3 regions of the Shinella sp. Sh6 genome follow, and region 2 is predicted to be linked to each of the others. Evidence: predicted binding sites of a transcription regulator. Region 2 holds the regulator's gene; each other region holds the start of a gene.
The links. The regulator LexA, encoded in region 2, represses DNA repair genes until DNA is damaged. The targets are predictions, from matches to a motif close to TGTTCNNNNTGTGTTCNG.
Positions count from the first base shown of each region.

Region 1: ACZ5TO_RS20400 (ImuA family protein) is a predicted target of LexA. The motif match lies at 1,504-1,521, and genes of this name have one in related genera.
Region 3: dnaE (DNA polymerase III subunit alpha) is a predicted target of LexA. The motif match lies at 2,466-2,483, and genes of this name have one in related genera.

Region 1 covers NZ_AP044006.1:417,970-428,669, reverse strand. Annotated here, with positions in the region: gene ACZ5TO_RS20405 (Y-family DNA polymerase) at 1-778, opposite strand, end outside; gene ACZ5TO_RS20400 (ImuA family protein) at 696-1,454, opposite strand; gene ACZ5TO_RS20395 (ATP-dependent helicase) at 1,662-3,731, shown strand; gene dinB (DNA polymerase IV) at 3,735-4,859, shown strand; gene ACZ5TO_RS20385 (SDR family oxidoreductase) at 4,938-5,831, opposite strand; gene ACZ5TO_RS20380 (helix-turn-helix transcriptional regulator) at 5,927-6,757, shown strand; gene ACZ5TO_RS20375 (MarR family winged helix-turn-helix transcriptional regulator) at 6,880-7,341, opposite strand; partial or broken gene ACZ5TO_RS20370 (nuclear transport factor 2 family protein) at 7,484-7,822, shown strand; gene ACZ5TO_RS20365 (DUF1810 domain-containing protein) at 8,143-8,580, shown strand; partial or broken gene xth (exodeoxyribonuclease III) at 8,598-9,379, shown strand; gene ACZ5TO_RS20355 (hypothetical protein) at 9,382-10,248, opposite strand; gene ACZ5TO_RS20350 (hypothetical protein) at 10,285-10,467, opposite strand.
Region 2 covers NZ_AP044005.1:1,564,222-1,574,921, reverse strand. Annotated here, with positions in the region: gene moaC (cyclic pyranopterin monophosphate synthase MoaC) at 1-386, shown strand, start outside; gene ACZ5TO_RS07755 (molybdopterin molybdotransferase MoeA) at 386-1,609, shown strand; gene lexA (transcriptional repressor LexA) at 1,705-2,427, shown strand; gene ACZ5TO_RS07745 (ComEC/Rec2 family competence protein) at 2,418-4,871, opposite strand; gene gltA (citrate synthase) at 5,180-6,469, shown strand; gene lipA (lipoyl synthase) at 6,545-7,522, opposite strand; gene lpdA (dihydrolipoyl dehydrogenase) at 7,656-9,101, opposite strand; gene ACZ5TO_RS07725 (SGNH/GDSL hydrolase family protein) at 9,157-9,798, opposite strand; gene ACZ5TO_RS07720 (pyruvate dehydrogenase complex dihydrolipoamide acetyltransferase) at 9,814-10,700, opposite strand, start outside.
Region 3 covers NZ_AP044005.1:1,211,912-1,222,611, forward strand. Annotated here, with positions in the region: gene ACZ5TO_RS05845 (lipoprotein-releasing ABC transporter permease subunit) at 1-1,103, shown strand, start outside; gene ACZ5TO_RS05850 (ABC transporter ATP-binding protein) at 1,117-1,803, shown strand; gene ACZ5TO_RS05855 (hypothetical protein) at 1,813-2,385, opposite strand; gene dnaE (DNA polymerase III subunit alpha) at 2,741-6,235, shown strand; gene ACZ5TO_RS05865 (RidA family protein) at 6,239-6,637, opposite strand; gene ACZ5TO_RS05870 (TetR/AcrR family transcriptional regulator) at 6,816-7,385, shown strand; gene ACZ5TO_RS05875 (L,D-transpeptidase family protein) at 7,492-8,808, opposite strand; gene ACZ5TO_RS05880 (DNA polymerase IV) at 8,941-10,287, opposite strand; gene ACZ5TO_RS05885 (DUF3572 domain-containing protein) at 10,415-10,700, opposite strand, start outside.

The DNA.
Region 1 (10,700 bases), on a different replicon from region 2:
CGATGGTCTCCGGCGCACCGATGGGCTCGGCAAAATTCTTGGCGACCTCGACAAGTTCCGGCGTGCGGATCGGCTCGATCGGTTCGGCGATGCGGCCAAACATCTGATCCAGCCGGCGCGCGGGCTCCGGCCCGAACCGCAACGTCAGCGGCGCACGTGGCATGGCCGAGAGTTGGCCGACCGTATCGATGCCGAGAACACGCAGGTCCTGGACGATCTCCGCCGGCAGTCGCAGGGCGACGATCGGCAGGTCGATGACGGCTTTCGTTACGTCACCCACCGGCACGACGGTCGTTTCCGCCGCCAGCAGCCGGGCGAGCGCATGCGCCGCGCCCCAGGTGTCGGCGACGGCGGCGCGCGCCGTCAGCCCGCGGCCGCGCAGCATATTGACGAGGCCCGATACGAGCAGCGCTTCGCCGCCGTGCAGGTGATCAGCACCTTCCGTATCAATGACGAGACCGTCGGCACCATCGACCGCGACAACCGGGCTATATTGCCGGAGCGCCCAGAGCGCCAGCCGTTCGAGTGCGGCCGCATCCTCGGCCGGAGCCGCATCGACCATGAGAAGATCGGCGACCATGGCCTGCGCCTTGCTGGCGGCCATGCCGATGCGCAGGCCGAGCTTCAATGCGGCGGGATCGGCGGCGGAGATCCATCGCTTCGATCCGCGGCGGGCAATGACGACCAGTGGCTTGTCAGCCGGCAAGGCTTCGCCAGCGTGCCGTCTGATCCGCTCCGTCGCGAGTTGTGGGAAGTAGATCGATACGACCCTGGGCATCGGGGGCTCCAATTTCAAATTCGGCACATTCGCCGGCTTTCACGCGCATCAGTTCTGCGAGCCAGCGCGCCCTCCCGACGCCGGCAACAGGTAGTCTTTCCGACGGCAGGGTGCTGATGCGCCATCGCGTCGTCGAGGCCGTCGGCTGCCCATAATCCGACGCCTCGTTCTGACGTCGCCATCGCCGTAGCACGATGCCCATGGCGCCGGTCTTTTCCGCCGCCAGCTGTAGGCGCCGCGAGGCGGTCATCGGCAGACGGACAAGTTCGCCGACCACGGCTGCAAGTCCGCCGAAGGACAATCCCTCCTCCATCGCCGACAGCGCCTCCTCTTCGCGGTCGCTTTCACAGAAGACGACGCGATCCGGATGGAGCCCGGCCTGGGCGACCGCAGGAAAAAACAGGTCCGGGCGCGTCATGCACCAAAGAACCTTGCCTCGTGATCGGGCGGCGATGCCGGCAACGAACAGCGCCGCCGCGGCTCCATCGACGGTCCCTCCCCCGCCGCCGGCGACCTCGTGCAGCGCCCCGAAGGCAAGCCCTCCCCCCGGCAGTGCCCGATCGACCTCGGCGACGCCGAAAGGCAGGACCTGCCTTGCGCGCTGCGAGCCGCCTTCAAGCTGCTCGATGCGCTCGCGAAGCTCTGCCAGCACGGGATTGAAGGCAGGTTTGGCCACGGCAGAATTGTTGCTCCTTCAGGGTTTCCAGCGGTTCTTTAAGCTGATATGTTCATTATTTGTTCCGATTGCCCAACTGAGTCAATCGGGCCTCCGCTCCGGAAACCGCCCCTCGGCTAAGTCGTTGAAACGAATCCCTTAGCTGCATCAAGGAGATATCCGGCAATAGGAGGGTCAGGGAAATTTTCTTATGGTGTCTGGGGACAAATGGCGGCGGCGCATCTCGAAAAACTCAACGACCGGCAGCGCGAGGCGGTCGAGCACGGCATTGGCCTGCCGGACGGAAAAATCGGCGGACCGCTGCTGATCATCGCCGGCGCGGGCAGCGGCAAGACCAATACGCTGGCGCACCGCGTCGCACATCTGATCGTCAATGGCGCCGATCCGCGGCGGATCCTGCTGATGACGTTTTCCCGCCGTGCGGCATCCGAGATGGCGCGCCGGGTGCAGCGCATCTGCCGCCAAGTGCTGGGCGACAATGCCGCCATCATGACCGACGCGCTGGCCTGGGCCGGTACGTTCCATGGTATCGGCGCTCGGCTCTTGAGGATGTATGCCGAGCAGATCGGTCTCAGCGTCGATTTCACCATCCACGACCGCGAGGACAGCGCCGACCTGATGAACCTCGTCCGGCATGAGTTGGGCTTTTCCGCCAAGCAGAGCCGGTTCCCCACCAAAAGCACCTGCATTGCGATCTATTCCCGCGTCGTCAATTCCGAGGCTTCGCTCAAGGACATCTTGAAGTCCTCGTATCCGTGGGTGCTGGAATGGGAAGAGGAGCTGAAGCAGCTCTTCGCCGCCTACGTTGAAGCCAAGCAGGCGCAGAACGTTCTGGACTACGATGACTTGTTGCTCTACTGGGCGCAGATGGTTTCAGAGCCCGAGCTGGCCGAGGACGTCGGCAACCGTTTCGACCACATCCTTGTCGATGAATACCAGGACACCAATCGCCTGCAGGCGTCGATCCTGATGTCTCTCGCGCCCGGCGGCCGCGGCCTGACTGTTGTCGGCGACGACGCGCAATCGATCTATTCCTTCCGTGCGGCAACCATCCGAAACATCCTGGATTTCCCGCAGGAATTCTCACCCAAGCCGGCAGACGTCATCACGCTCGACCGCAACTACCGCTCGACCCAGCCGATCCTGGCTGCCGCCAATGCCGTCATCGAACTCGCACGGGAGCGCTACACGAAAAACCTCTGGACCGACCGCGCCTCGGAGCAACGGCCGATGCTGGTGACGGTCAAGGACGAGATCGACCAGGCCGCCTATATCGTCGAGCAGGTGTTGGCCAACCGCGAGATCGGCATGGCGCTGAAACAGCAAGCGGTGCTGTTTCGAACCTCGAGCCACAGCAACGCGCTGGAAATCGAGCTCACGCGACGAAACATCCCGTTCGTAAAGTTCGGCGGGCTCAAGTTTTTGGACGCCGCGCACGTCAAAGACATGCTGGCGGTCATGCGGTTCGCGCAGAATCCGCGCGACCGCGTTGCCGGCTTTCGGGTGCTGAAACTGTTGCCCGGCATCGGGCCGCAAACGGCCGGCAAGATCCTCGACACGATTGCCGCCGACCCCGAGCCGCTGCAGTCGCTCGCCGAAATCCCGCCGCCGGCCAAGACCGGCGACGACTGGGGCGCCTTCGTGACGCTGGTCACGGCGCTGCGAAAGGGCGAAGCGGGCTGGCCGGCGGAGATCGGCACGGTTCGGATGTGGTACGACCCGCATCTCGATCGCATCCACGAGGACGCGGACACCCGCAAGGACGACCTCTTGCAGCTCGAACAGATCGCCAGCGGCTATGCGAGCCGCGAGCGGTTCCTGACCGAACTGACCCTTGACCCGCCGGATGCGACCAGCGACCAGGCCGGGGTGCCGCTGCTGGATGAGGACTATCTGATCCTCTCGACTATCCATTCGGCCAAGGGACAGGAATGGCGTTCCGTCTTCATGCTCAATGTCATCGACGGCTGCATTCCCTCCGATCTTGGCGCCGGCACCACAGCCGAGATCGAAGAAGAGCGACGCCTCCTTTATGTCGGCATGACCCGGGCGCGCGACAGCCTCACGCTGATCACGCCGCAGCGCTTCTTTTCGCACGGCCAGAACGCCAAGGGTGACCGTCATGTCTATGCGTCGCGGACCCGCTTCATACCGGCCACCCTCTTGCAATTTTTCGAGATGGCAAGCTGGCCGAAGGCGTCGGCCACTGCGAGCGAGCAAAGCGACCGCCAGGTTCGCGTCGATATCGGTGCGCGGATGCGATCGATGTGGAAATGAGCCATGCAGCCCGTCACTTCGGCCGAGATCGAGGCGCAGAAACCGGATCGCGAAGATCGGGTCCGGCGCATCATCCATGTGGACATGGATGCGTTTTATGCCTCCGTCGAACAGCGCGATAGTCCCGAGCTGCGGGGCAAACCCGTTGCTGTCGGCGGCGCAGCCGCCCGCGGCGTCGTGGCGGCGGCAAGCTATGAGGCACGCGCTTTCGGTGTGCGATCCGCCCTGCCATCGATCACCGCCAAGCGGCGCTGTCCGGATTTGATCTTCGTTCCGCCGCGCTTCGACGTCTATCGTGCGGTTTCATCGCAGATCCATGCGATTTTCGCCGAGCATACCGATCTGATCGAGCCCTTGTCGCTCGATGAAGCCTATCTCGATGTCACCGACAACAAGCAGGGCATTGCGATTGCGACGGAGATTGCCACGAGGATTCGCGCCCGCATCAAGGATGTCACCGGGCTGAATGCCTCCGCCGGGATTTCCTACTGCAAGTTTCTCGCCAAGATGGCTTCCGACCTCAACAAGCCGAACGGTCAGGCGGTCATCACGCCTAAGCATGGGCCGACTTTTGTCGAGGGACTGGCGGTCAAGAAGTTCCATGGCGTGGGGCCTGCGACCGCCGCCAAGATGGAGCGGCTCGGCATCCTGACCGGCGCCGATCTCAGGGAAAAGTCGCTCGCCTTCCTGCAGGAGCATTTCGGAAAGTCTGGCGCCTGGTACTACAATATCTCCCGCGGCATCGACGATCGCCCGATCCGAACCAATCGGGAGCGAAAATCCGTCGGCGCCGAAGACACCTTCATGACGGATATCGTCGATCTGGATGCAGCGCGTGCGGAAATCACCCCGCTGGTCGACAAGGTCTGGCGGCATTGCGAGGCGAAGAACCTTTACGGCCGATCCGTCACCTTGAAGGTGAAGTATGCCGACTTTCAGATCATCACGCGGAGCAGGACCGAAGCCTCCCCGTTCGGCTCGGCCGGCGAGGTCGTGGCGACGGTCCAGGCACTTCTCGATCCCCTGTTCCCGACGGCGAAAGGGATCCGCCTCCTCGGCGTCACGCTGTCGTCGTTCACCGGCGAGGCCGCGAACGGATCCGCCGGTCAACTCCAGTTCGAGATCTAGGTGCACCGGTGGGGCAGTCCAAGGCGCTCTTTTGAGGTGTGAATTGCAGCCCGGAAAAGCTGCCTTGGGGGTTCAGACCTATCTCGCCGAATAGTCCATTGCGCTTAGGTCATCCAGCAGGGTCGGCCCCTTAGGCGTCCAGCGCAGCTTTTCCCGCGTTTGCACGCTCGAAGCCGTGATGTTTGCCGACGCGAACATAGCGAACCAGCCGAAATGGTCTTCCGCCTCGCCTTGCGGGATCGAGACGGCAGCTAGACCGAGGCCGGTCGCGACGGTTTGGGCGATGTCGCGCGCGGCAATTCCCTCTTCGGCCACGGCGTGATAGCGAGCGCCGGGCTCGGCACGATCGATCGCCAGAACATAGAGCTTGGCCACGTCATCCACATGGCCGGCGGCCCAGCGGTTGGCGCCTTGCGCGACATAGGCGGCGACGCCCTTCTGGCGGGCCAATTCGATATAGTACGAGACGAGGCCCTGCCTGGCGGTGTCATGCACCTGCGGCAGTCGGACGACGCCGAGGTTGATGCCCGCCTCGAGCTGTTCCTGTCCGGCCAGTTCAGAGGCAATGCGGGGATTGAAATGATGGGCGTCAAAGACGTCCTCGCGCGCGAGTTCGCCATTGCCCGGATCGCCGATGCCGACGCCCGAGGTGATGAGCAGCGGCCGATCCGAACCCTTGAGAACCGATCCGAGAGCGGTGATGACTTGGCGATCCTTTTCGCAATTGGCGAGGAAATTGGTAAAGTCGTGGTCGAACGCCGTGTGAATGACAGCATCGGCATTCTCGGCCCCTTTGGCCAGGGTTGCCGGATCTTCAAGCGTTCCCAGGTGAGCGGCGGCGCCGGCATTCGCCAGAGCCTTCGCGCCTGTTTCGGAACGGGTGAGGCCGATCACGTCATGATGAGCGGCGAGCAGTTCACCGAGGATACGCGATCCTATGAATCCGGTGGCACCGGTGAGAAAAATACGCATGCTGAATCTCCTGCATTGACGAAGCAAGCGATCTCATGAAAAATTATCCTGTTAAAGTAGTGAGTTTATCCTAGTATAATCATTAATGGGATCGCATGAGCGAGAGCATTCCCGAAAATGGGCTCGGCACATTCCTGCGTGACCGGCGCATGCGCCTCGATCCAGTCGCGTTCGGCTTCGAGGCAGGACGACGACGGACGCCGGGCCTGCGCCGGGAAGAGGTCGCCCAGCGCGCCAATATAAGCCCGACCTGGTACACCTGGCTGGAGCAAGGCCGGGGCGGAGCGCCATCTGCCGATGTGCTCGATCGCATCGCAAGGGGGTTGATGCTGACCGAGCCCGAGCGCGATCACCTCCACATCCTCGCCTTCGGCCATCCTCCCGAACCGCGCTACCATCAGCAGGAATCCATCACGCCACGGCTACAGCATGTGCTGGATGCCATACCCTTCAGCCCCGCCATCATTCGAACCGCGACATGGGATGTGGTGGCGTGGAACAGGGCCGCGACCGTCATTCTGACCGATTATGAAAAGCTGCCGATAGGGGGGCGCAACATCCTGCGCATGATGTTTTCCGACGAGCGCGTGCGTGCCGCGCAGGACGATTGGCACAACGTTGCCCGTTATGTCGTCGGTGCGTTCCGAGCCGACGCCGCGCGCGCCGGCGCGGGGGCAGAAATCCGCAAGCTCGTCGACGAGCTCTCAGCCAGTAGCCCAGACTTCAAGGCGATGTGGGCCGACAACGAGATCGCGGCCACGCGCGATGGCATCAAGCGCCTTCACCACGCTGAACTGGGAGCGATCGAGCTGGAGTTCTCGACTTTTGCGGTCGAGGGCCGATCCGACCTCAAGATGATGGTCTATAGTCCCGCAAATTCCGATGTGGCGGCGCAATTTCGCTCACTGATCGCCAGCGCGCGTTAAGCCTGTTATACCGGGATTGCTCGAATTGCTCTTGTTGGACTATGTCGGGGATGTCCTGGGTTTGGCAGTTGCCGCGCGCCGAACGTTTCCAGATTCCACTCACGATGCCAGAGCGGGCTAGATCATGATTCCCGCGCTACGGATGCTTCGGCTCCAAGCCGATCGAGGTTTGCAATCAGGCGATCGAGCAAAACGATGAACTGGGTGGTTTCCTCCGTCGTGAAGCCGTCGAGCGCGTCGCGGTTGCCTTGGAACAAGGCGGCGCAGGCATCGGGCAGACGGGCAAGAGCGGTGTCCGTTAAGGCAATGCGGCTGCTGCGGCCGTCGGACGGATCGGGCGATCGCCTGATCAGTCCATCCCTTTCCATCCGAACCATCATTTGCGCCATTGAGGGCTGCTCGATCCTGACAAACCGAGCCAGATCCCGCTGCGTGTGCGCCCGACCGTCCTTCAGCGCCACCAGAGCCGGCAGATATCCAACACCGAAGCCCAACGGTTTTAGCCTCGCTTCGCTCAGACGCGCGAAGCCTCGCGCGGCCAAGCCGACCAGATGTCCCGGGCTTGCCAATACGTCCAATTTCATTTCGCCTCTTGCATAGGCACCTATATTGATACATAGGTGACAATACAACGCGCGACCACGGTTGGCAACGGCAGCGAGCCGCGTTCATCGCACCAGAAAAGGATGGGCTGTAGTGGAAAGCGAAATCGCGCTTGTGAAGCGCATGTACGACAGCTTTAACGCGCGGAACATTGACGGCGTCCTGGCAGTCCTTGCCGAAGACGTGGCCTGGGCAAATGGCATGGATGGCGGCCATGTTCACGGCCGCAAGGCAGTCAGAGAGTATTAGACGCGTCAATGGACGGTCGTCAGCCCGCATGTCGAGCCGTTGACGTTCTGCAAGGCAGCGGACGGTGCAATCCTTGCAGAGGTCCGGCAGTCCGTCCTGGATCTCGAAGGCAAACCGCTCGAAGGTCAAGCACATGGGCTGAAGGACAAGACGGTCACACACGTCTTCCGCTTACAGGATGGCAAGGTCACGCGCTTCGACACTCGCGACTGAAAACCAGCCATTCGATATGAAGCGGGCACGGTGACCAGGTTGCGCAGCGGAGAAGTTGGTGCGAGCAACAATGGTGGGTTGACGCACCAATGTCCATCGCCTTGCCCGCGCGACCGCAACATAGGCCCTCGCACATGGGGTAGCGTAGCCGCACCGGTTCGCCACTATGATTTCGGCCGCGTCATCATCTCGAGCAAAGGAAAGATTGCCTGAATTCTTTGCAATGGCATATCGCGGCATTCGGCACGACCACCATCTTGCCGCGCTTTCGGGACGCGCTATCTGTTCGGGTAATCCTGCAGGCGGACCTGTCGATGACAATGGGCGATCCTTTCCAACTTAAGCGGTTTGTCGCCGCCCAGGAGCTTGTCTTCACCACCGCCCTCGCCGAGTTACGTGCCGGCCGCAAGCAGACCCATTGGATCTGGTTCATCTTCCCGCAGCTGCGCGCCCTTGGCCGGTCGCCGACGGCAGAATTTTATGGGATCGCCTCGCTGGAAGAGGCCCGGGCCTATCTCGGTCACCCGATCCTGGCAGATCGGCTGGCACGGGTGACCGATGCAGTCCTCGCTCATCACGACCTATCAGCCCATGAGGTCTTCGGCTCGCCCGACGATCTGAAGTTCCGATCCTCCATGACGTTATTCGACGCCGCTTCGAACCACGAGAACGCGCGGTTTCGGGATGCCCTGGGACGCTATTTCGGAGGCGCGCCAGATAAGCGCACATTGGAGCTTCTGCGTGGCCAGAACACTTGAAACTCCGAGGGCTTCGCGTGAAGATCGCCACCTACAACGTCAACGGCATCAACGGTCGCCTTCCCGTCCTTCTGCGATGGCTGGAGGACGATGCGCCCGACATCGTCTTCCTGCAGGAACTCAAATCGCCGGACGAGCGCTTTCCACGGTGTGAGCTTCAGCGCGCGGGTTATGAAGCGGTTTGGCATGGACAGAAAAGCTGGAACGGCGTAGCTATCCTCGCCAGGGAAGCAACGCCGTTCCTGACGCGACGCGGCCTGCCGGGCGATCCGGACGACAGCCAAAGCCGCTATATCGAGGCCGTCGTCGACGGCATCGTGGTCGGCTGCTTTTACCTGCCGAACGGCAATCCTGCGCCCGGCCCGAAATTCGACTACAAGCTGCGCTGGTTCGAGCGGTTTCAGACCTATGCGGCTGAACTGCTGTCACTCGACCTTCCAGTGGCGCTGATCGGCGATTTCAATGTCATGCCGACCGACCTCGACGTCTATGCGCCGGAGCGCTGGCGCGACGACGCGCTGTTGCGCCCCGAGGTCAGGAAAGCCTACTCCGATCTCGTCGCCCAAGGCTGGACCGACGCCATCCGCCATTTCTATCCGAAGGAACGGATCTACACCTTCTGGAAATACTGGCGGAACTCCTTCGAACGTGACGCGGGCCTGCCATCGATCATTTCCTCCTCAGCCCGGCGCTGGCGCCCTGGCTTCGGAAGGCGAGCGTCCGGCGTGGCCCACGGGGCTGGGAGCACACCAGCGACCATGCACCCGTCATGACCGAGATCGAGCCACCATCGGATTGAGATCAAACGGACGGCTGCTGCGAAACCCGGCGCTCGCGGGCCCTCGCGGTTCGCCGTGCCTCACGCAGTTCATTGAGGGTCGGCAGCCACCAGCCGCGTCGACGCTCATACTCGTCCGGTTCCCTTTTCGCCGGCCAGGTCTGGACCAGCTCTTCCAGCGAAGGTGTTCGCCAAATTCCCCAAACGTGATCGTCAAGGACATCAGGATAGAGGTCGGCGATGTCTTCGTCCTCGACCAACTCGCCGGTGATATCGCTGGCGATGACGATCCCGTACGATGCCGTCGCAATCGGTCGGTCCGCCGGAGGCAGATCGTCGGCGGGCAGCGGGATACGCCGACGCTTGCGCTCGGCCGCCCGGCGGCGGGCGTTTCTTTCCGCGTCGGTCCCCTTGCGTGCCTCCGCCCGCTTGCGCCGTTCCTCAGGCTCACACCGCTGTGCTTCCGTCTCGATGGCGTGCCAATGGTGGAGCAGATCGTCATAGGAGGCGAAAGGCACCCGCCAGACCTTGTGGTCGCCGTCCCAGCGGGCGAAAGGCACCTGGCGGATTTCTTCGACCAGCTTGCGCGAATAGGGCGTCTTGATGCGAAACCCTTCCCTGTCAACACTAAGGTAGATGCTGAGGATCGGCTCAAAGGCAAAGGCATCCCTCCCCTTCGCATCGGCATACGGGTCAACACGAGACTCTTCCTTGGCCAGCCAGCGATCGATACGCCGATGCGCGGTCTTGCCGGGCACGATCCAGGCCCTTCGCCGGTCGCTCCAGCGGGCGCGCGGAAACGCCTCGCGAAACCGCTGAACCGTCATGCGGTCGAATGGAAAAGAGACGGCCGCATACTCGCCGCCATCTTCGACATCGTCAGCCATCATTGCCTCGCCCGCCACGATGACGGAGGGCGATCGGTCTTAGTGCTTGGTGTGCCGGTCACCGCGATCACCTTCGCCCGGTTTGGACTGGTTCTTGGCCTTCTGCCGGCGATCAGCGGACAAGGATCGGCTAACGCCGACACTTTCCTTGAACTGGCCCTTCTCGTCACGACGAACATAACGCTTGTCGGTTCCGGTATCGATGAGTTCACGCTTGGTCATGGCATTCTCCTTACGGGCTGCAGTCAGGAAGAACGCATAGTCACGCGAAAAAGATGCAGCGAATCAAAGGCATATTCGTGACTCGCATCGGTAAGGATGAACAGCCCTAAGTTATTGATTTCCGATTCTTTTCGACTCGGAACAAATTTGTTCGTGATCCGTTTGATTCGCTTTGGCTGCGTCGAGTCGGGAGTTGGGCATGGCCGGTCATGCGTTTGCGCTCGTTGCAGTTG
Region 2 (10,700 bases):
TCCGCATGGCGCCGGCAACGCTCGACCTCATCCTCAAGGGCGACGCCAAGAAGGGCGACGTGATCGGCACGGCGCGCCTTGCCGGCATCATGGCCGCCAAGCAGACGTCGAGCCTCATCCCCCTCTGCCATCCGCTGATGCTGACCAAGGTGACGGTGGAGATCCGCGAGGATCGCGCCCTGCCCGGCCTTCGCGTCGAGGCGATGGCCAAGCTCACCGGCCGCACCGGCGTGGAGATGGAGGCGCTGACAGCCGTCAGCGTCGCATGCCTCACCATCTACGACATGGCCAAGGCCGCCGACCGCGAAATGGAGATCGGCGGCATCCGCCTTCTCGAAAAGTCCGGCGGCCGCTCGGGCGATTACAGGCGCGGGGCGAAGGCCTGATGGCGCTGCTTCCCGTCGCCGATGCGCTGGAGCGCCTGCTTTCCGCCGCAAGGCCGGTGGAGCGGACGGAGACGGTCGCGCTGCACGAGGCCGCCGGCCGCGTGCTCGCCCGCGACGTGGCAGCCCGCCTCACCCAGCCGCCCTTCGACAATTCCGCGATGGACGGCTATGCCGTCCGCCATGCCGATATCGCCGAGCTCGGCTCGGTGCTCAAGGTCGCGGGCACCTCTTCCGCCGGACACGCCTTCGCGGGAACGGCCGGCCCGGGCGAGGCCGTGCGCATCTTCACCGGCGCGCCGCTGCCCGCCTTCGCCGATACCGTCCTTCTCCAGGAGGATGCCGAAGTGCTGGAGGACGGCCGCATCCGCACGACCTTCCTGACGCCGAAAGGCCGCCACATCCGCCCGCGCGGGCAGGATTTCTCCGAAGGCGAGATCGTGCTGAAGGCCGGCGACGTCCTCGATGCCGGCCGCCTGACGGTCGCCGCGGCGATGAACCATCCGGACCTGACGGTCTATGCCCGCCCCCGCGTCGCGCTGCTGGCGACCGGCGACGAGCTCGTGCGCCCCGGCACGCCGCCCGGCGAAAGCCAGATCGTCGCCTCCAACACCTACGGCGTCGCGGCCCTTGCGCGCGAGGCGGGCGCGGAGGTGATCGACCTCGGCATCGTCGCCGACGACAGGGAGGCCATCCTCGCCGCGGTGCGCGAGGCGCTTTCGCGCGACATCGACGTGCTGGTGACGCTCGGCGGCGCTTCGGTCGGCGATTTCGACCTCGTTCGGCCCGTGCTTGGCGAAGCCGGCATGGAACTCGACTTCTGGCGCATTGCCATGCGCCCCGGAAAGCCGCTGATGGTCGGCCGGCTCGGCGATATCCGCGTCGTCGGCCTGCCGGGCAATCCCGTGTCCAGCCTCGTCTGCTCGCTGCTCTTCCTCGAGCCGCTCGTGCGGCGTCTGGCGCATCTTCCCGCCCGCAGCCGCCTGTGCCCCGCCGTCACCGCCGTTCCGCTCGGAGAAAACGACCACCGGCAGGATTATGTCCGCGCGCGTGTCGAGCGCACTGCCTCCGGCGCGCTCTCCGTCACGCCGTTCGACAGGCAGGATTCGTCAATGATGAAGATCTTCGCCGCGGCGGAAGGCCTGCTCGTGCGCCCGCCGGGCGCGCCTGCCGTGCCCGCCGGCAGCCCCTGCGACGTCCTGCTCCTGCGCGATCCCGAGGCCTGAACAGTCATATTATTGTTCAGGAAGCCCTTGCGGAACACATGCGGAACGGATAGTGTCTGTTCTGGATTTGTTTCACGATTCTCAACGGGGATGCCATGCTGACGCGCAAACAACAGGAACTCCTCCTGTTCATCCATGAGCGTATGAAGGAATCGGGCATTCCTCCATCCTTCGACGAGATGAAGGACGCGCTGGACCTGGCGTCGAAATCGGGCATCCACCGCCTCATCACGGCGCTCGAGGAGCGCGGCTTCATCCGCCGCCTTCCCAACCGGGCGCGGGCGCTGGAGGTCATCAAGCTGCCCGAGGCCTATTCGACGAGCCTCCAGCCCCGTCGCGGCTTCTCCCCCTCCGTCATCGAGGGAAGCCGGGGCAAGCAGCAGGCGCCGGCCGCTCCCGCCGCGCGCACGCCGGCCGTGCCGGAGATTTCCACATCCGTTTCGGTGCCCGTCATGGGGCGCATTGCCGCCGGCGTGCCGATCTCGGCCATCCAGAACAACACGCACGACATCACTGTGCCCGCCGAGATGATCGGCAGCGGCGACCATTATGCGCTGGAAGTGCGCGGCGATTCGATGATCGAGGCCGGCATCCTCGACGGCGACACGGTCATCATCCGCAATGGCAGCACCGCCAATCCGGGCGAGATCATCGTGGCGCTTGTCGACGACGAGGAAGCGACGCTGAAGCGCTTCCGCCGCAAGGGCGCCTCCATCGCGCTCGAAGCCGCCAACCCGGCCTACGAGACCCGCATTTTCGGCCCGGACCGCGTGAAGATCCAGGGCAAACTCGTCGGCCTCATCCGCCGTTACAACTGATCCTCCGCCTGCCCGCTTGCCGGAGGCTCGAAGCGGCCGGTGCGCCAATCGTAGGTGCGATGACGCGACCAGGGGCGGTCGACGCTTTCCACCGCCTGCGTGACATGGGCCTGCGCAAGGCTTGATGCTTCCGGCCCGGTCGCTGGCCCGATCTCCAATGCGCCGCTCCGGCGCAGATGCCGCGCCGTCACCAGCCTTGCGCCGGAGCGGCAGGCGTCAAGCCTCAGGGCATAGGGCACGACGACGAGGTCTGCGGCATCGCAGGCCGTGCCGAGGAAGGCCGTGTCCTCCAGCGCGACGATCCGCCAGCCGCTGGGCGAGACCGCGGCGCAGAAGGCTTTCGCCTCGCAGACGAAGGCGTTGCTGCTTCTTGCTGCGGCAAGGGCGGACGCCATTGCCGTTCCTGCCTTTTCGCGGTCGGCCTTTCGGCGCGGCCTTTTGCCGGTGACCTCGGGCTTCGAGGTGTCCTCCACGGCAAGGCCCGCGGTCCTGCGCAGGGCTGGCTTTTGCGGATCGGCGAGTCGCAGCGCCCTTCGCCATTGCGACCAGATGAAATCCGGCGGCCGCGCGCGGTTCGTCGATACGCTTTCCTTTCCCAATATGGCGACGAGCCGGCCGTCCTCCGATACGAGCACTTCAGGCGCCCGCCCATCGGTCCGGAAGGCAAGGACGAGGCCGAGGAGGGCGAGCGCCGTTCCGGCATGGCGAAGCCGCGTGCGCAGGAGGCAGACGAGGCCGCCGCCGAGGGCGATCAGCAGGAAAGCGGCAAGCGGGATGCGGCCGGTGACGATCTCGCCCTTCCAGCCGGCCACCCATGCCGAGAGCGCGATCATCCATTCGATGCCCTTGCCCATGATCGCGAAGGGGATGGCATCGAGCCCGAAGGGCATCAGCAGCACGGCGGCAAGGCCGAAAGGCATGACGATGGCGCTGATGACCGGCATGGCAAGGATGTTGCCGGCAAGCCCGTAGGCCGGGATGCGGTGGAAATGGCCGACCGAATAGATGAGCGTCGAAAAACCGCCGATCAGCGATGAGAGAAGAAGGCCGCCGAGGAAGCGGCCGGCCGCCCCGCCGAGAAGCCGGAGCCGCCCTCCCCGGCTCTCCCTGCGCACCGGCCGCTCGCGCCAGGCGGCATAGCCGGCGATGAGGCCGAGCGTTGCGGCATAGGACATCTGGAAGCCCGGATTGGTGACGGCAGACGGCGTGACGGCGAGGATGAGGATCGCCGAGAGCGCGACATTGCGCAGGCTGATGGCGGACCGGCCGAAGAGCACGGCCACCAGCATGACGCAGATCATGATCCATGAGCGCACCGCCGAGATCGCCCCGCCCGAGACGAGGATATAGAGCGTGACCATGACGAGCGCGCCGGCGGCGGCGAACTTCTTGGCGGGATAGCGCTCGGCAAAGCCGGGGATCAGCGCCATCAGCATGCGCGCGCCGACAAGGAAGGTGCCGGCCGCCAGCACCATGTTGAGCCCGGAAATGGCAAGCACATGGGCAAGGCCCGCCTGCCGCAGCGCCTCGACCGTTTGCGGGCTGATCGCCCGTTCCTCGGCCGTCACCAGCGCGGCGGCGATCGCGCCCGCATCGCCACCGATCCGGCCGCGGATATGCTCGGTGAGGTTGTCGCGCCAGCCGGCGATCATCTGGCGGAACCGCGCTTCGAGGCCGGGTTCGGAGGCGGCCGCCGCCAGCGGCGCGCGGTAGAAATAGCCGACTGCGCCGGTTCCCGCGAAATAGGCGTCGAAGGCGAAATCGTTGAGGCCGGCGAGCGCGGGTCCCGAGGGCGGGCTGAGGCGGGCCCGCCCGGCAATGCCGCTGCCGATGGGGATCGGCTCGTGGCGGCTTCGGGCAAGGACCGTCACGATGCCCGGCTGGCGCTTCAGCACCGGATCCGCCGTGCGCTCCAGCGCGACGCGGTAGCGGATCGCCCCGCGCCCGTCGGCTTCGCGCGACAGCACGCGCCCGGTGATCTGCGTGGTGACCGGCGCATCGAGGAGAACGGTATCGAGCCGGGCGCTTTCGGCCGCGGCAAGCAGCATGCCCACCGGCACGAGGAATGCCGCCCCCGCCGCAAGCGCCGCCCAGTCCTCCCGATGGCGCAGGCGCAGCGCCGGCCAGAGTGCGGCGCAGGCGAAAAGGAGGATCGTCGGGAGCGAGGGATCGGAAGCCGCCGAAAACCAGAGGCCCGCGCCGATGCCGAGGAAGACCGGGACGAAGAGGAAGAAGTGCCCGTGCGCCCTTTCCCGTGCAAAGGCATCCGCCACCGCCTCGCGCCCTGCAAGGCGAAGCGAAAGGTCAAGCAAGGCCCGCCGCAGGAAAGCCGGCACGGTTCGCGCGGGCGCCTGCACAGGCAGCGGGGCGGCGTCGGCTGGCAGGTCCCGCCAGGCGAGCGCCTCGGGCATGTCCCGCCGGTCTGCGATTTTCCCTTCGGCCATGATCCCGGCCTCCACCGTTCACCCCGCCACTGTGCAACCGAAAGGCGGGAACTTCAATCCCGGGTTGGCGCGCCAGATACTAAGCCAGACAGAAAGGATGCCACCTCCGCAATATGGCGGGCACGCGCAAAGGTTGCTTGCAACTTCGCCGAAAGGGTAGATATTGCGTTGCCGGAAAACCCGTTTCCGCATTGCACAATTTGCCTTTCGTCTTGCTTGGCAGGGCATGGCAAATGGGCTAGCAGATTCAACGTGTGCATGACTGCGGCACGATATCGTGCCACCATTCGAAACAACGGAGAAACGTGATGACAGAAACAAAAGCGGACGTATCGATCGGTGGCAAGACAGTCGAACTGCCGACGCGCTCCGGCACGATCGGTCCCGATGTGATCGACATCGGCACGCTCTACAAGAACACCGGCGCCTTCACCTACGACCCGGGCTTCACGTCCACCGCCTCGTGCGAATCGAAGATCACCTATATCGACGGCGACGAGGGCGTGCTCCTTCACCGCGGCTACCCGATCGAGCAGCTTGCCGAGCACGGCGACTTCCTCGAAGTCTGCTACCTTCTGTTGTACGGCGAGCTGCCGACCAAGACGCAGAAGGACGACTTCGACTATCGCGTGACGCACCACACCATGGTGCACGAGCAGATGTCGAAGTTCTTCACCGGCTTCCGCCGCGACGCCCACCCGATGGCCGTCATGTGCGGCGTCGTCGGCGCGCTCTCGGCCTTCTACCACGACTCCACCGACATCACCGACCCGCACCAGCGCATGGTCGCCTCGCTGCGCATGATCGCCAAGATGCCGACCATCGCCGCCATGGCCTACAAGTACCATATCGGCCAGCCCTTCGTTTACCCGAAGAACGACCTCGACTATGCGTCGAACTTCCTGCGCATGTGTTTTGCCGTTCCCTGCGAGGAGTATGTGGCCAATCCGGTGCTCTCGCGCGCCATGGACCGCATCTTCATCCTGCACGCCGACCACGAGCAGAACGCCTCGACCTCGACCGTGCGCCTTGCCGGCTCCTCGGGTGCCAATCCGTTCGCCTGCATCGCGGCCGGCATCGCCTGCCTGTGGGGCCCCGCCCATGGCGGCGCCAACGAGGCTGCGCTCAACATGCTCGCCGAGATCGGCTCGGTGGACCGCATTCCGGAATATATCGCCAAGGCCAAGGACAAGAACGACCCGTTCCGCCTGATGGGCTTCGGCCACCGCGTCTACAAGCACTACGACCCGCGCGCGCGCATCATGCAGAAGACGACGCACGAGGTTCTGAACGAGCTCGGCATCAAGGACGACCCGATGCTGGAAGTCGCGATGGAGCTGGAGCGCATCGCCCTGACGGACGATTACTTCATCGAGAAGAAGCTCTATCCGAACATCGACTTCTATTCCGGCATCACGCTGAAGGCGCTGGGCTTCCCCACCACCATGTTCACCGTGCTCTTCGCCCTCGCCCGCACGGTCGGCTGGATCGCCCAGTGGAACGAGATGATCGAAGACCCGGAACAGCGTATCGGCCGCCCGCGCCAGCTCTATGTCGGTGCCCCGAAGCGCGACTACGTGCCCGTCTCCAAGCGCTGAGAAACCGGCGCGCAAACAAAATCCCCGCCGTCCGAAAGGACGGCGGGGTTTTTCATTGGAAGGACAAAAAGTCGCCTATTCGGCGGCAGCAAGCAGCTTGCGCTCGCGGGCGGCGCGCAGCCGGGCGAAGTCGTCGCCGGCATGGTGCGAGGAGCGCGTCAGCGGGCTCGAGGAGACCATCAGGAAGCCCTTGGTATAGGCAACGGTCTCGTAGGACTTGAACTCTTCCGGCGTCACGAAGCGGTCCACCTTGTGGTGCTTGCGGGTCGGCTGGAGATACTGGCCGATGGTGAGGAAGTCCACGTCGGCGGTCCTGAGGTCGTCCATGAGCTGGAGCACTTCGTTGCGCTCCTCGCCGAGGCCCACCATGATGCCCGACTTGGTGAACATGGTCGGATCCAGTTCCTTCACGCGCTGCAGGAGGCGCAGGGAATGGAAGTAGCGCGCGCCGGGACGCACGGTCAGGTAATTGCCCGGCACGGTCTCCAGATTGTGGTTGAAGACGTCGGGCTTGGCGGCGACGACGCGCTCCAGCGCACCCGGCTTCTTCAGGAAGTCGGGCGTCAGGATTTCAATGGTCGTCGCGGGGGATGCCGCGCGGATCGCCCAGATCACCTTCTCGAAATGTTCGGCACCGCCGTCGTCGAGGTCGTCACGGTCGACGGAGGTGATGACGACGTGGGAAAGGCCCATCTGCTTGACGGCCTTGGCGACGTTCTCCGGCTCTTCCATGTCGAGCGCATTCGGCTTGCCCGTCGCCACATTGCAGAAGGCGCAGGCGCGCGTACAGATCTCGCCCATGATCATGAAGGTCGCGTGCTTCTTGTCCCAGCACTCGCCGATATTCGGGCAGCCCGCCTCCTCGCACACCGTCACCAGCTTGTGGGAGCGCACGAGGTCGCGCGTTTCCTGGTAGCCCTTGGAGACCGGCGCCTTGACGCGGATCCATTCCGGCTTGCGCAGTACTTCCGTATCCGGCCGATGAGCCTTCTCCGGATGGCGCACGCGCTGGGCGTCGGGGGCAAGATTGGTGCGGTCGAGAATGGTGACCATGTCTTTCCACTTTCCTCGCGGGGTTTTTCCGCCGCTTATGGATGGCCGGGCCACGCCCGGCCATGACGAAAGAAAGGTTTGCTGTCTTTTTCAGCAGCAAAGCCCGCCTCATGTGGGGCGGGCTTTAGCATGTTCAAGCGTTCAGCGCACGCCCATAGGCATCGAGAACGCTTTCCTTCATCGTCTCGGAAATCGTCGGATGCGGGAAGATGGTGTGCATCAGCTCTTCCTCGGTCGTCTCCAGGTTCATGGCGACGACGAAGCCCTGGATCATCTCGGTCACTTCCGCGCCCACCATGTGCGCGCCGAGAAGTTCGCCGGTCTTCTTGTCGAAGATCGTCTTGACCATGCCCTGGTCCTCGCCGAGCGCGACAGCCTTGCCGTTGCCGGCAAAGGAGAAGCGGCCGACGCGGATGTCGCGGCCTTCCGCCTTGGCCTTGGCTTCCGTGAGGCCGACGGAGGCGACCTGCGGATGGCAATAGGTGCAGCCCGGGATCTTGGACTTGTCCATCGGGTGGGCGTTCGGCAGGCCGGCGATCTTCTCGATGCAGATGACGGCCTCGTGCTCGGCCTTGTGGGCAAGCATCGGCGGGCCTGCGACATCGCCGATGGCATAGATGCCCTGCACGTTCGTCTTGCCGTAGCCGTCGATGACGATGAAGCCGCGGTCGGTCTTCACGCCCAGCGCCTCAAGGCCGATATTCTCGATGTTCGCCTGAACGCCGACGGCGGAGATCATGCGGTCGGCGGTGATCGTCTGCGACTTGCCGTCCTTGGTCTCGACATGGGCGGTGATGGAATTCGCGCCCTTCTCCACCTTGGTGACCTTGGCGTCGAGCAGGATCTTCATGCCCTGCTTTTCGAACTGCTTCCTGGCGAGGGCCGAGATTTCCGCGTCCTCGACCGGCATCACCTGCGGCATGACCTCGACGACCGTGACCTCGACGCCGAGCGTGCGGTAGAAGGAGGCGAACTCGATGCCGATGGCGCCCGAGCCCATGACGAGCAGCGACTTCGGCATCGCTTCCGGCTTCATCGCGTCGAAATAGGTCCAGATCAGCTTGCCGTCCGGCTCGATGCCCGGAAGCGCGCGCGGGCGGGCGCCGGTGGCGACGACGATGTGCTTGGCCGTGTAGGTGCCTTCGGGAAGGACGTTCTTCGGCAGCGGCGCCTGCGGCTGCTGGATGGCCTTCGTCGTCTTGGAAACGACGATCTCGCCGGGCTTTGTCAGCCTGGCCTCGCCCCAGATGATATCGACCTTGTTCTTCTTCATCAGGAAGCCGACGCCGCCGTTCATGCGCTGGGCGATGCCGCGCGAGCGGGCGACGATGGCTTTCAGGTCCGGCGTCACGGCGCCTTCGATCTTTACGCCGTAGTCGCCCGGGTGCTGCGCGTAGTGGAAGATCTCGGCGGAGCGCAGCAGCGCCTTGGTCGGGATGCAGCCCCAGTTGGAGCAGATGCCGGCAAGGTGCTCGCGCTCGACGATGGCCGTCTTCAGGCCAAGCTGCGCGGCGCGGATCGCCGCGATGTAGCCGCCCGGACCCGAACCGATGATGATGACGTCGTAGGATTGAGCCATTGTCGTTTCCTGCCTTGTTCCTCGCACGGCATGAAGCGCCGCGCTTTTGTTTTGGTTACAGTCCGAGCATCATGCGCGCGACGGGCTCCAGCCCCTTGCCGACAGCCCGCGTGTTCGCCGCGTCGAGGTGCACGCCGTCGAGCGGCGTCGTCTTCGCCACCGAGCCCGCGTCGAAGAAGCCGCAGCCGAGTTCGTCCGCAAGGTCCGCATAGAGCGTCGCCAGCATCGCCGATTGCTCGACGCCGCCGGCGAACATCGCCGCGAAGGCGGTATTCGCCGTCTCGCACAGCGGCGGCGGCGAGACGATCAGGATCTCCGGCCCGTCCCTGTCGCCGAACGACCAGGCGTGGTGGCGCGTAAGCTCCACCAGCCGCTCCATGCCCTGCACCGCGCCGAAGGCCGTCCCGCAGATCGCCGGCTTCATGTCGTTGGCGCCGAGGAACAGGATCACGAGGTCGATCGGATCGTGGCTGTGCAGGATCGTCGGCAGGATGCGCGCGCCGTTGCGGTCGCAATCGGCGAGGTGATCGTCATAGGCGGTGGTGCGGCCGTTGAGGCCCTCCGCGATCACGGTGACGTCCGGCCCGAGCGCCTTGGCGAGCACGCTCGGCCAGCGGTCCGCAAAGGCGTGCCGGTCGAGCGTTTCCGCGTTATAGCCCCAGGTCAGGCTGTCGCCGTAGCAGAGAACCGTCTTCATGGCCGCACTCCGCTATCAGACGAGCATCCCCATCGGGTTCTCGATGTAGCGCTTGAAGGCACCGAGCAGCTCGGCGCCGAGCGCACCGTCGACGCAGCGATGGTCGGTCGAAAGCGTGACCGTCATCGCGTTGACGATCTTGATCTCGCCGCCCTTGACCACCACGCGCTCCTCGCCCGCGCCGACCGCCAGGATCGTCGCATGCGGCGGGTTGACGACGGCCGCGAAGTTCTTCACGCCCATCATGCCCATGTTGGAGACCGCGGTGGTGCCGCCCTGGTACTCTTCCGGCTTCAGCTTGCGTTCCTTGGCCCGCTTGCCGAGGTCCTTCATCTCGTTGGAGATGGTGGAGAGCGTCTTGGTCTCCGCCTTGCGGATGATCGGCGTGATCAGGCCGCCCGGGATGGAGACGGCAACGCCCACATCCGCGTGCTTGTGCTTGACCATGTTGGTGTCGGTCCAGGAGACGTTGGCATCCGGCACGTCGCGCAGCGCCAGCGCCATGGCCTTGATCACCATGTCGTTGACCGAGAGCTTGTAGACCGGCTTGTCTTCCTTGCGCGGCGCGCTGTCGTTGAGCTGGGCGCGCAGCGCCAGAAGCGCATCGAGCTCCACGTCGACGGAGACGTAGAAGTGCGGGATCGTCTGCTTGGATTCCTGCAGGCGCTTGGCGATGGTCTTGCGCATGCCATCATGCGGCACGAGCTCGTAGGAGCCTTCCTCGAAGAGCTTGAGGACGGCGTCTTCCGACATGCCCTTGGGCGCTGCGGCTGGGGCCGCGGAGGCGGCAGCGGCAGCCGGGGCTGCTGCTGCGGGCTTGGCGCCGCCCGAGGCGAGCGCCTTCTCGACGTCGCTCTTGACCACGCGGCCGTGCGGGCCGGAGCCGGAAACCGCCGAGATGT
Region 3 (10,700 bases), 350 kb from region 2:
ACGGCTTCCGCACGGAGCTGATCTCGCGCATCCTCGGCATCAACGGCCACATGATCATCCAGCCGGTCGACAGCCCGCTGAACGACTATGCCGCGCTCGCCGACCGGCTGGCCGCCATTCCGGGCGTCACCATGGCGATCCCGCTCGTCGAGGGCCAGACGCTGGCGCAGGGTACGGCCGGCGGCGGAACGGGCGCGCTGGTGCGCGGCATCCGCGCCGACGACCTCGCCAGGATGAAGGCCGTCTCCGACCATATCAAGGAAGGCGACCTCGTCGGCTTTGCCGCCGGCACGGGGGTCGCCATCGGCTCGCGCATGGCCGAGGCGCTCGGGCTCACCGCCGGCAGCCAGATCACGCTCGTGGCGCCCGAGGGCGACGTGACGCCGCTCGGCGTCAACCCGCGCGTGAAGACCTACACGGTCTCGGCGATCTTCGAGATCGGCATGTCGGAATACGACGCCTCGATCATTTATATGCCGCTGGAGGAAGCCCAGCTCTATTTCAACGCCGAAGGCATCGTGCAGTCGATCGAGCTCTTCGTCTCCAATCCCGATGCGGTCGACGACTTGCGCCAGCCCGTCGAGGCGGCCGCAGGCCGGCAGATCTTCATCACCGACTGGCGCCAGCGCAACCAGACCTTCTTCTCCGCGCTTCAGGTCGAGCGCAACGTCATGTTCATGATCCTGACGCTGATCGTGCTCGTTGCCGCGCTCAACATCATCTCCGGCCTCATCATGCTGGTGAAGGACAAGGGCAGCGACATCGCGATCCTGCGCACCATGGGGGCGACTTCGGGCGCCATCATGCGCATCTTCTTCATGACGGGCGCGGCCATCGGCACGGTCGGCACCTTCGCCGGCGTCCTTCTCGGCGTTGTCGTGTGCCTCAACGTCGAATCGATCCGCCAGTTCTTCTCCTGGGTTTCCGGCACGACGCTGTTCAACCCCGAACTCTACTTCCTGAGCCAGTTGCCGGCGGACATGAATGCCGGCGAGACGGTCTCGGTCATCGTCATGGCGCTGGTGCTCTCGTTCCTCGCGACGATCTTCCCCGCCTGGCGCGCCTCCAGGCTGGATCCCGTCCAGGCCCTCCGCTACGAATAGGATAGAGAAACGCATGGCTGCGCGCGTCGCTTTGGAACTCAAGGGCATCGAACGGCACTACGGCCAGGGCGAGACCCTGCTGTCGATCCTCAAGGGGGCCGATTTCACGCTGAGAAGCGGCGAGACCGTCGCGCTCGTCGCCCCGTCCGGCACCGGCAAGTCGACGCTGCTCCACATCGCCGGCCTTCTCGAAAAGCCCGATGCCGGCGAGGTCTTCGTCAACGGCCATTCCTGCGCGGCGCTTTCCGACGACCAGCGCACCGGTATCCGCCGCGGCGAGATCGGCTTCGTCTACCAGTTCCACCACCTGCTGCCGGAATTCACGGCGCTGGAAAACATCATGATGCCCCAGCTCATCGGCGGCCTTTCCAGGGCGGAAGCGCGCGAGCGCGCCGCCCAGCTCCTCGACTACATGCGCATCGGCCACCGCGCCGACCATCGCCCCTCGGAGCTTTCCGGCGGCGAGCAGCAGCGCGTCGCCATCGCGCGGGCCGTCGCCAATGCGCCGCTCGTGCTCTTGGCCGACGAGCCGACCGGTAACCTCGACCCGGAAACCGCCGGCTACGTCTTCGAGGCGCTGGAGGCGCTCGCCCGCCAGTCGGGCCTTGCCGCGCTGATCGCCACGCACAACCATGAGCTTGCCGGCCTCATGGACCGGCGCGTCACCATCGAGGACGGCCTCGTGCGTGAAATGGAGTAGGCCCGGGGCCTACTCCAGCCCGCAGATCGATCGGCCGATCTCGTCCTTCCAGTCTTTCAGCAGAACGAACTGCGCGGGGCCCGCAACGGGCCGGCCGCCGCTTTTGCCCTTGCCGGTCAGCACGTTGAGGTCGCAGTCCCGCGTGCCGTTGTCGATCGTGTCATAGGCCGAATAGGTATAGCCGGCGACGATGAAATCGAAGTTGCGGTAGGCGATGGTGAGCGACTGGCGCCAGCGGTCGCGCCCGACCGCGTCGTTCTTCGTCGTCAGTGTGAAGGAGCCGTTGGCAAGCGCCGAAAGCTCCGGCTCCTGGCCGTAGAGGGTGTAGTTGCCCCAGACGGAGTTCGGCAGGGCGAGCGCCAGCGTCAGCCGGTTTTCCCCGGCTTTGGCGAGATAGACGTAGAGCCCGTTGTCCTCGCCGCTGTCGTCGTCCGGCCGTGCCACCAGCACCAGGTCCGCCACGCCGTCCTTGTCCCAGTCGCCGCTCGCCATGGCAACGACCCGGTCTGCCGCAAAGTCGGCGGCATGGGCGCTCACGGGCAGCGCGGCGGCAAGCAGAAGGGCGGCGGCAAGCGGCTTCATCGTTTTTCCTCCATTGGTCGAGGCGACCTTATTGCGCCGGAAAGCACCGGTCCAGAGGGGCTGTGGAAAGCCGTTGACATGAGAACAATAATAGAACAAAATAAAAACATAAAAGGAAAGGGAGCCACAATGACCGATTTTCTTCGCGAACTTGCAGCATTCACCTCCATGGCGATTTTCTTCGCCAGCTTCTCCGTCATCCTCTTCGGAATCTGACGGAACCGCATTTCCCCGACGCCAATGCATCGTCTCCACGCCTTCAAGGCGTGGAAAGCGGGCGCAAAGCCAAGAACCGGCTGGACGAGACGGCTGCGAATCCGTTTAAGCTCTTCCTCTCACTGGAAGGACGATGCGGATGGCGGACGAAGCTCTGAAGACGGATGGCGAAAAGATCGCGGAAACGCCGGGCTTCGTGCATCTGCGCGTTCATTCGGCCTTCTCGCTTCTGGAAGGGGCCCTGCCGATCAAGAAGATCATCGGCAAGGCGACGTCCGACCAGCAGCCGGCCATCGCCATCACCGACACGAATAACCTGTTCGCGGCGCTCGAATTCTCGCAGAAGGCGGTCGGCGAGGGCATCCAGCCGCTGATCGGCTGCCAGCTTTCGATCGACATGGAAGACGAGGGCGAGGGGGAACGGCGCGGCGGCCAGTCGCAGCTTGCGAAATTGCCGTCCATCGTGCTCCTGGCCGCCACCGATGCCGGCTATGCGCGGCTCGTCGATCTCGTCAGCCGGGCCTATCTCGGCGGCGAGGGCAGCCAGGCGATCCATATCGCCCTGAGCTGGCTGGAGGAGGGTACGGAGGGGCTGATCGCGCTTTCCGGTGCGCTCGGCGGCCCCGTCGACATGGCGTTCCTCTCCGGCCATCCGGCGGCCGCGACGGCGCGGCTCCATGCGCTGAAGCGGCTCTTCGGCGACCGGCTCTATATCGAATTGCAGCGCCACGGGCGCTACGACAAGCAGCACGAGCGGCGCATGGTGGACCTCGCTTATGCAGAGGACCTGCCGCTGGTCGCGACCAACGAGCCGTTCTTCCCGGCGCCCGACGACTACGATGCGCACGACGCGCTGATGGCGGTGGCGCACAACGCCATGGTCTCCGACGACAACCGCTTCCGCCTGTCGCCGGACCACTATCTCAAGAGCCGCAAGGACATGGCGAAGCTCTTCGCCGACCTGCCGGAGGCGCTGGAGAACACGGTGGAGATCGCGCAGCGCTGCTCCTTCGTGCTGAAGACCCGCGCGCCCATCCTGCCGCGCTTCACCGGCGCGACGGGCGATCCGGAGGAGGCCGAGCGCGCCGAGGCGGCGGAGCTGCGCCGCCAGGCGATCGAGGGCCTCGACCGCCGCATGGAACTGCTCGGCCTGTCGCCCGGCTATACGGAGAAGGATTACCGCGAGCGGCTGGAATTCGAGCTCAGCGTCATCGAGCGCATGAAGTTCCCCGGCTACTTCCTCATCGTTGCCGACTTCATCAAATGGGCCAAGCAGCACAACATCCCCGTCGGGCCCGGCCGCGGCTCGGGCGCGGGCTCGCTCGTCGCCTATGCGCTGACCATCACCGACGTCGACCCCTTGCGCTTCTCGCTGCTCTTCGAACGCTTCCTCAACCCGGAACGCGTCTCGATGCCCGACTTCGACATCGACTTCTGCCAGGACCGCCGCGAAGAGGTGATCCGCTATGTGCAGGGCAAGTACGGCCGCGAGCAGGTGGCGCAGATCATCACCTTCGGTTCGCTGCAGGCGCGCGCGGCGCTGCGTGACGTCGGCCGCGTGCTTGAAATGCCCTACGGCCAGGTCGACAAGATCTGTAAGCTCGTGCCGAACAACCCGGCCAATCCGACGCCGCTCTACAAGGCCATCGAGGAGGAGCCGAAGCTGCAGGAGGAGGCGGAGAAGGAGCCTGTCGTCGCGCGTCTCCTCGATATCGCCCAGAAGATCGAGGGGCTCTACCGCCACGCTTCCACCCACGCCGCCGGCATCGTCATCGGCGACCGCCCGCTCTCCAAGCTGGTGCCGATGTACCGCGATCCGCGCTCGGATATGCCGGTCACCCAGTTCAACATGAAATGGGTGGAGCAGGCAGGCCTCGTGAAGTTCGACTTCCTCGGCCTCAAGACGCTGACCGTCCTCAAGACGGCGGTGGATTTCATCCGCAAGCGCAAGATCGAGGTGAAGCTGGAGAGCCTGCCGCTCGACGATACGCTCACCTACGACATGCTGTCGCGCGGCGAGACCGTCGGCGTGTTCCAGGTGGAAAGCGCGGGTATGCGCAAGGCGCTGATCGGCATGCGGCCGGACTGCATCGAGGACATCATCGCCCTCGTCGCGCTCTACCGCCCGGGCCCGATGGAGAACATCCCGGTCTACAACGCCCGCAAGCACGGCGAGGAGGAGATCGAGTCGATCCACCCGATGATCGACCATCTCCTGAAAGAGACGCAGGGCGTCATCGTCTATCAGGAACAGGTGATGCAGATCGCCCAGGTCCTTTCCGGCTACTCGCTCGGCGAGGCCGACCTCCTGCGCCGCGCCATGGGCAAGAAGATCAAGGAGGAGATGGACAAGCAGCGCGCCCGCTTCGTCGACGGCGCCGTCAGGAACGGCGTGTCGAAGCCGCAGGCCGACCTCATCTTCGACCTGCTCGCCAAGTTCGCCAACTACGGCTTCAACAAGTCGCACGCCGCCGCCTACGCCATCGTCTCCTACCAGACGGCCTATCTGAAGGCGCATTACCCGGTCGAGTTCCTCGCCGCGTCGATGACCTACGATATGTCGAACACCGACAAGCTGAACGATTTCCGGCAGGATGCCGGCCGTCTCGGCATCGAGGTCATCCCGCCGTCGGTGCAGACCTCGTTCGCCCATTTCGAGACGGGCGAGAACCGCATCTACTACGCGCTCGCCGCCATCAAGGGCGTCGGCGAGGCGGCCGTGCAGCATATCGTCGAGGTGCGCGGCGATACGCCGTTCAAGAGTCTGGAAGATTTCTGCGCGCGGATCGACCCGAAATTCGTCAACCGCCGCGTCTTCGAAAGCCTGATCATCGCCGGCGCCTTCGATTGCTTCGGCCATGACCGCGCCGCCATGATCGCCGGCCTCGACCGGCTGCTCGGCGCCGCCCAGCGCGCGCAGGAGAACAAGACGAGCGGGCAGGGCGACATCTTCGGCATGGGTGCGGCGACGGGGCCGGAGGTCATCACGCTGCCGTCCTACACGCCCTGGCTCGCCTCGGAGAAGCTGCACCGCGAGTTCCAGGTGCTCGGCTTCTACCTTTCGGCTCACCCGCTCGACACCTATGCGCCGATCCTTGCCAAGATGCGGGTGCAGACCTTCGCCGATTTTTCCGCGGCGGTGAAGCGCGGCGCGACGGCTGGCCGCCTTGCCGGCACGGTCACCTCCAAGCAGGAGCGCAAGACCCGCACCGGCAACAAGATGGGCATCGTCGCCTTCTCCGATTCCTCCGGCCAGTTCGAGGCGGTGCTGTTCTCCGAAATGCTGAACCAGTACCGCGACCTGCTGGAGCCCGGCAAATCGCTGGTGATGACGGTGCAGGCGGAGGAGCGCCCGGAAGGCATCGGCCTTCGCATCCAGACGCTGCGCTCGCTGGAGGAGGAATCGCTGCAGACGCAGAAGGCGCTGCGCGTCTACGTGCGCGACAGCGGCCCGCTGCGCTCCATCGCCGCCCATCTCAACACCAAGGGCGACGGCCTCGTCTCCTTCATCGTCATCAAGGACAGCGGCCAGCGCGAGATCGAGGTGGAGTTGAACGAGCGCTTCCGCATCTCCCCCGAAATCGCCGCCGCCATGCGCTCCACGCCGGGTGTTCTCGACGTGGAGCTGGTGTGAGGCTCAAGCGGCGGCCGGCACGCGGGCCACGACCTTGATCTCGAAGTCGAAACCGGCGAGCCAGTTCACGCCGATCGCGGTCCAGTTCGGATAGGGGCGCGTGTCGAAGATCTCCTGTTTGACGGCCAGGATCGTGCCGAACTGGCTTTCGGGATCGGTGTGGAAGGACGTCACGTCGATGATGTCGTCGAAGGTGCAGCCCGCTGCCGCGAGCGTCGCTTCGAGGTTCTGGAAGGCGAGGCGCACCTGCTGCCCGAAATCGGGCTCCGGCGTGCCGTCGAGACGGCTGCCGACCTGGCCTGAGACGAACAGGAGGTCGCCGGATTTGATCGCGGCCGAATAGCCGTGCTCGTCGTAGAGGGCGTGTCTGCCCGCCGGAAAAATCGCTTCGCGCTGGGTCATGGCTGATCTCTCTTTCAAGGGTGGAAGGGGCCGGGGAGGCCACGATGCTTCACAACGATCGTAATTTAATATACGTTGCGTATATGAAATTGGGTGTACGCGGCCGCGATGTCAAGTTCATATACGTTTCGTATATGAAAAGAATGAGGATGAAAGCGTGAATCGACGCATCGCGATGATGGAGGAAAACCGGATCAAGCTGATCGGCGCGGCGCGCAAGGCCTTCGGCAAGAAGGGATACGCGGCCGCCTCCATGGACGACCTGACCGCCGATGTGGGACTGACGCGCGGCGCGCTCTACAATATTTTTGGCGACAAGCGTGGTCTTCTGGCGGCGGTCGTGCATCAGATCGACACGGAGATGGCCACACGCGCCAAGCAGATCGGCGCTTGTGCAGGAGACGATTGGAACGGTCTCCTGGCGGAAGGGGCGGCCTATATCGAAATGTCCCTCGACCCCGAAGTGCAGCGCATCGTCCTGCTCGATGGACCCGCCGTGCTGGGCGACCCCTCGCAATGGCCGAGCCAGAGCAACTGCCTGCAGGTCACGCAGGCGAAGGTCGAGCAGCTCGTTGCCGAAGGAATGCTCAAGCCGGTGGATGCCGAGGCGGCCGCCCGGCTCCTCAGCAGCATGGCGTTCAACGCCGCGCTCTGGATCGCGGCAAGCGACGATCCGAAGGGCGTCTTGCCGAAGGCGATCGAGGTGTTCCGGGCGCTTGCGACGGGCCTCCTCGCCCGGCCTGCCTGACGAGGTGCGCGCAATTCCTGCTGCAGCGTTTCGGCAAGGGACGCAACGAAAAGAGCCGCTGCGCCGGAAGAGCGAGCGGCCCTGACGTCATGTCAAACGTTTCCGGTCAATCGATGACGGTGACGGACGATGCCTTCTTCTTTTTCTTCTTCTTGACGCCCTGCACCGCCGTGGCGACTGCCTTCTGCGGCACCTCACGCGTCATGGTGATGAAGTCGGTGCCGTTGCCGGTTTCGGGGCCGAGGCCCGTGTCGGAGATGGAGAGTGAGGCGCCTTCGCCCATCAGGGCGGAGATGCGATTGCGGGTCTCTTCGGGAATGTCGAGCCGGTCGAGCGTGCGGGCGATGGCGTCGGGCGCTTCGGCGTCGGCCTCCGTGGTGATGCCGAGGCGCTTTTCCGTCGCCGGCGAAAGCTGGTTGTCCATGCTCACGCCGTACCATTCGGCCGTGCCCGTGTCGGCATCGACCTCGCGGGCAAGGAGGAAGTGCGTTCCGAGCGCGATCTGAGGATCGCGGATGGCGACCGGCTCCTCGAGCAGCGGCTTGAATTTCTGGCGCACGAAGACGACGCCATTCGGCGGCGTGCCTTTGCCGGCCTTGGCATAGACGGCGGCGATGAGCTCCGGCGTCACCATGCCGTCCTCCTTCAGGCCTTCGGCAAGCTGGAAGGCGCGGATGGCGGCGACAGTCTGCCTGCCGTGGCTGCCGTCCGGCACGCCGGCATCGTAGCCGAGATCGTTCAGCAGCGTCTGCAGGTCGAGCAGCCTTTCGCGCTCGCCGCGGCGGGTGATGAGGATGCGGATCGGGTCTTCTTCCGTCGGGTGCACGGTCGGGGTCTCGATCACCGGCTTCGGGTCGGTCATCGCCACTTCGACGCTTTTGTCGCCGGCCTCGATGAGGGCGGGGCGCAGGCCCGCGTCGGAGAGGAGCGGCGTATCCGGCACGACGATGGAAGGCTTGAAGAGGGCGGAATGCACGATGCGCTGCGGGGTAAGCTCGCGGTCGCTGATCAGTACATGCGCGCCGCGGCGGGTGACGGAGAACAGCGTTTTCGCAAAATCGTTCGGCATGCGCACGCAGCCGTGCGAGGCCGGATAGGAGGGCACGCTGCCCGATGCGTGCAGGGCGATGCCCGACCAGGTGAGCCGCTGCATGAAGGGCATCGGCGCGCTGTCGTAGATGTTGGAGAAATGCGTGCGCTTCTTTTCGAGGATGGAGAAGATGCCGGTCGGCGTCGCATGGCCCGCCTTGCCGGTGGAAACGCGGGAGGTCGCCACGACCACGCCGCCGTCATAGACCTTCAATTGCTGCTGATCCTTCGACACCACGATCTGGAGCGGACCTTCGAGCGTGCCGGCAAGCGCGGTGCCGCAACTCAGCATCAGGCCCACGATGCTTATGCCAGTGGCGAGGCGAAACTTCATGTTACCCATCCGTACGCAATACAAACCGGCCGAAAGCCTAGCGCATCTGGTTTAAGGAAGGCTTGATGCGGCCGTGGCGGCGGGCCGGTCTGTGCCATCCCGATGCAGTCAGGAACGCTGGTCCGCCGGGTTTTATTCGGCCGGTTCCTCGTCCCTGCCGCTGGATTTCAGGGTCAACTTTCCGTGAAAGCGCTCCGGGCCCGACTTGCCGAAGGTATAGCCGGTCTCCACGCTCGCCTTGCCGAACTTGTCGCGCAGCGTGTTCATGGCCGCCTCGGCGGCGGCCCGGCGCGCGGCGGCGGGATCGACGAGGTCCGGCGGATCGGCGCGGCCGGGGTCGGTGAGGTCGCTGACGCCGATGCCGATCAGGCGGTATTTCGTGCCGTCCGCCTCCTTGCGCAGGAGCTCCATGCCGGTGCGGAAGATCCTGTCGGCGAGCATCGTCGGGTCTTCCAGCTTGCGGTTGCGGGTGCGGCCCTTGAAGTCGGCGGTCTTCAGCTTGAGGACGACGGTGTGGCCGGCGATGCCGGACTTGCGCAGGCGCGTCGCCACCTTCTCGCTGAGGCGGCGCAGATGCGCAACGAGGTCGTCATAGCGCGAGATGTCGTCGAAGAAGGTGGTTTCCGCCGAAACGCTTTTTGCCGGATCGTTGGGGTGCACCTCGCGGTCGTCCTGCCCGCGCGAGAGATGGAAGAGCCGCTTGCCCATGATGCCGTAGCGGCGCATCAGGTCGGTTTCCTCCATGGTCTGGAGCTGGCCGACGGTGCGGATGCCGTCGCGCTCCAGCGTCTCGGCAAAGGCCTTGCCGACGCCCCAGATGAGGCGCACCGGCTTGTCGCGCAGGAAATCCAGCGCCTCGGCGGCGCCGATGACGGAAAAGCCGCGCGGCTTGTTGAGATCGGAGGCGACCTTGGCGAGGAACTTGCAATAGGAAAGGCCGATGGAGATGGTGATGCCGACTTCCCTCTCCACCCGCTGGGCGAAGCGCGCGAGCACGCGGGCAGGGGGATCGTGGTGCAGCCGCTCCGTGCCTTTCAATTCGAGGAAGGCTTCATCGATGGACAAAGGCTGCACGAGCGGCGTCAGGTCCTGCATCATGGTGCGGACCTGCCGGCCGACGGCGACATATTTCTCCATGTCCGGCTTGATGACCACGGCGTTCGGGCAGGCTTCCAGCGCCTTGAACATCGGCATGGCCGAGCGCACGCCGTGGATGCGGGCGATATAGCAGGCGGTGGAGACGACGCCGCGCTTTCCCCCGCCGATGATGACGGGCTTGTCGGCAAGCTCCGGATTGTCGCGCTTCTCGATCGCCGCATAGAAGGCGTCGCAGTCGATATGGGCGAGCGTCAGGTCGTTGAGTTCGTCGTGGTAGACGAGGCGCGGGCTGCCGCAGGCCCGGCAACGCCGCAGGCCGGCAGGCTGCCCGGCAAGGCAGTCGCGGCAAAAGCCCGGAAAGCGCGTGGCGGCAACGGTCATGACCTGGAACAAATATTGAACATCGCGACATTAGCGCCTAAATTCATGAGTCTCAATAGTCATGGAAGGCGCAGAGCATGGCGATGCACAGGCAGAAAGCCTGCCGGGATTCGCCCCGGGCGCGGGCTCAGAAATCGGCCCCGCCCGGCGGCCCGGCAAGGCGCGCATGGGCGGCGACGACCGCCTCGGGCGCAATGCCCGTCGCCGCGCTGAAGGAAAGCAGCGTCGGCTCGTGGCCCATCAGGAATTCGACAAGGCCGGCAAGGAAGCCCGGATCGTTCACCGCGCCCCGCACCTCCGCGGGCGTGACGCCGGTGAGCGAAAGGAAGCGGGAGAGCAGCTCCGGCTCGCCGGCAAGCCAGCCGAGGATGGAGACGGCGACAGCCTCCGCGTCTTCACCCGCGGTTGTATCT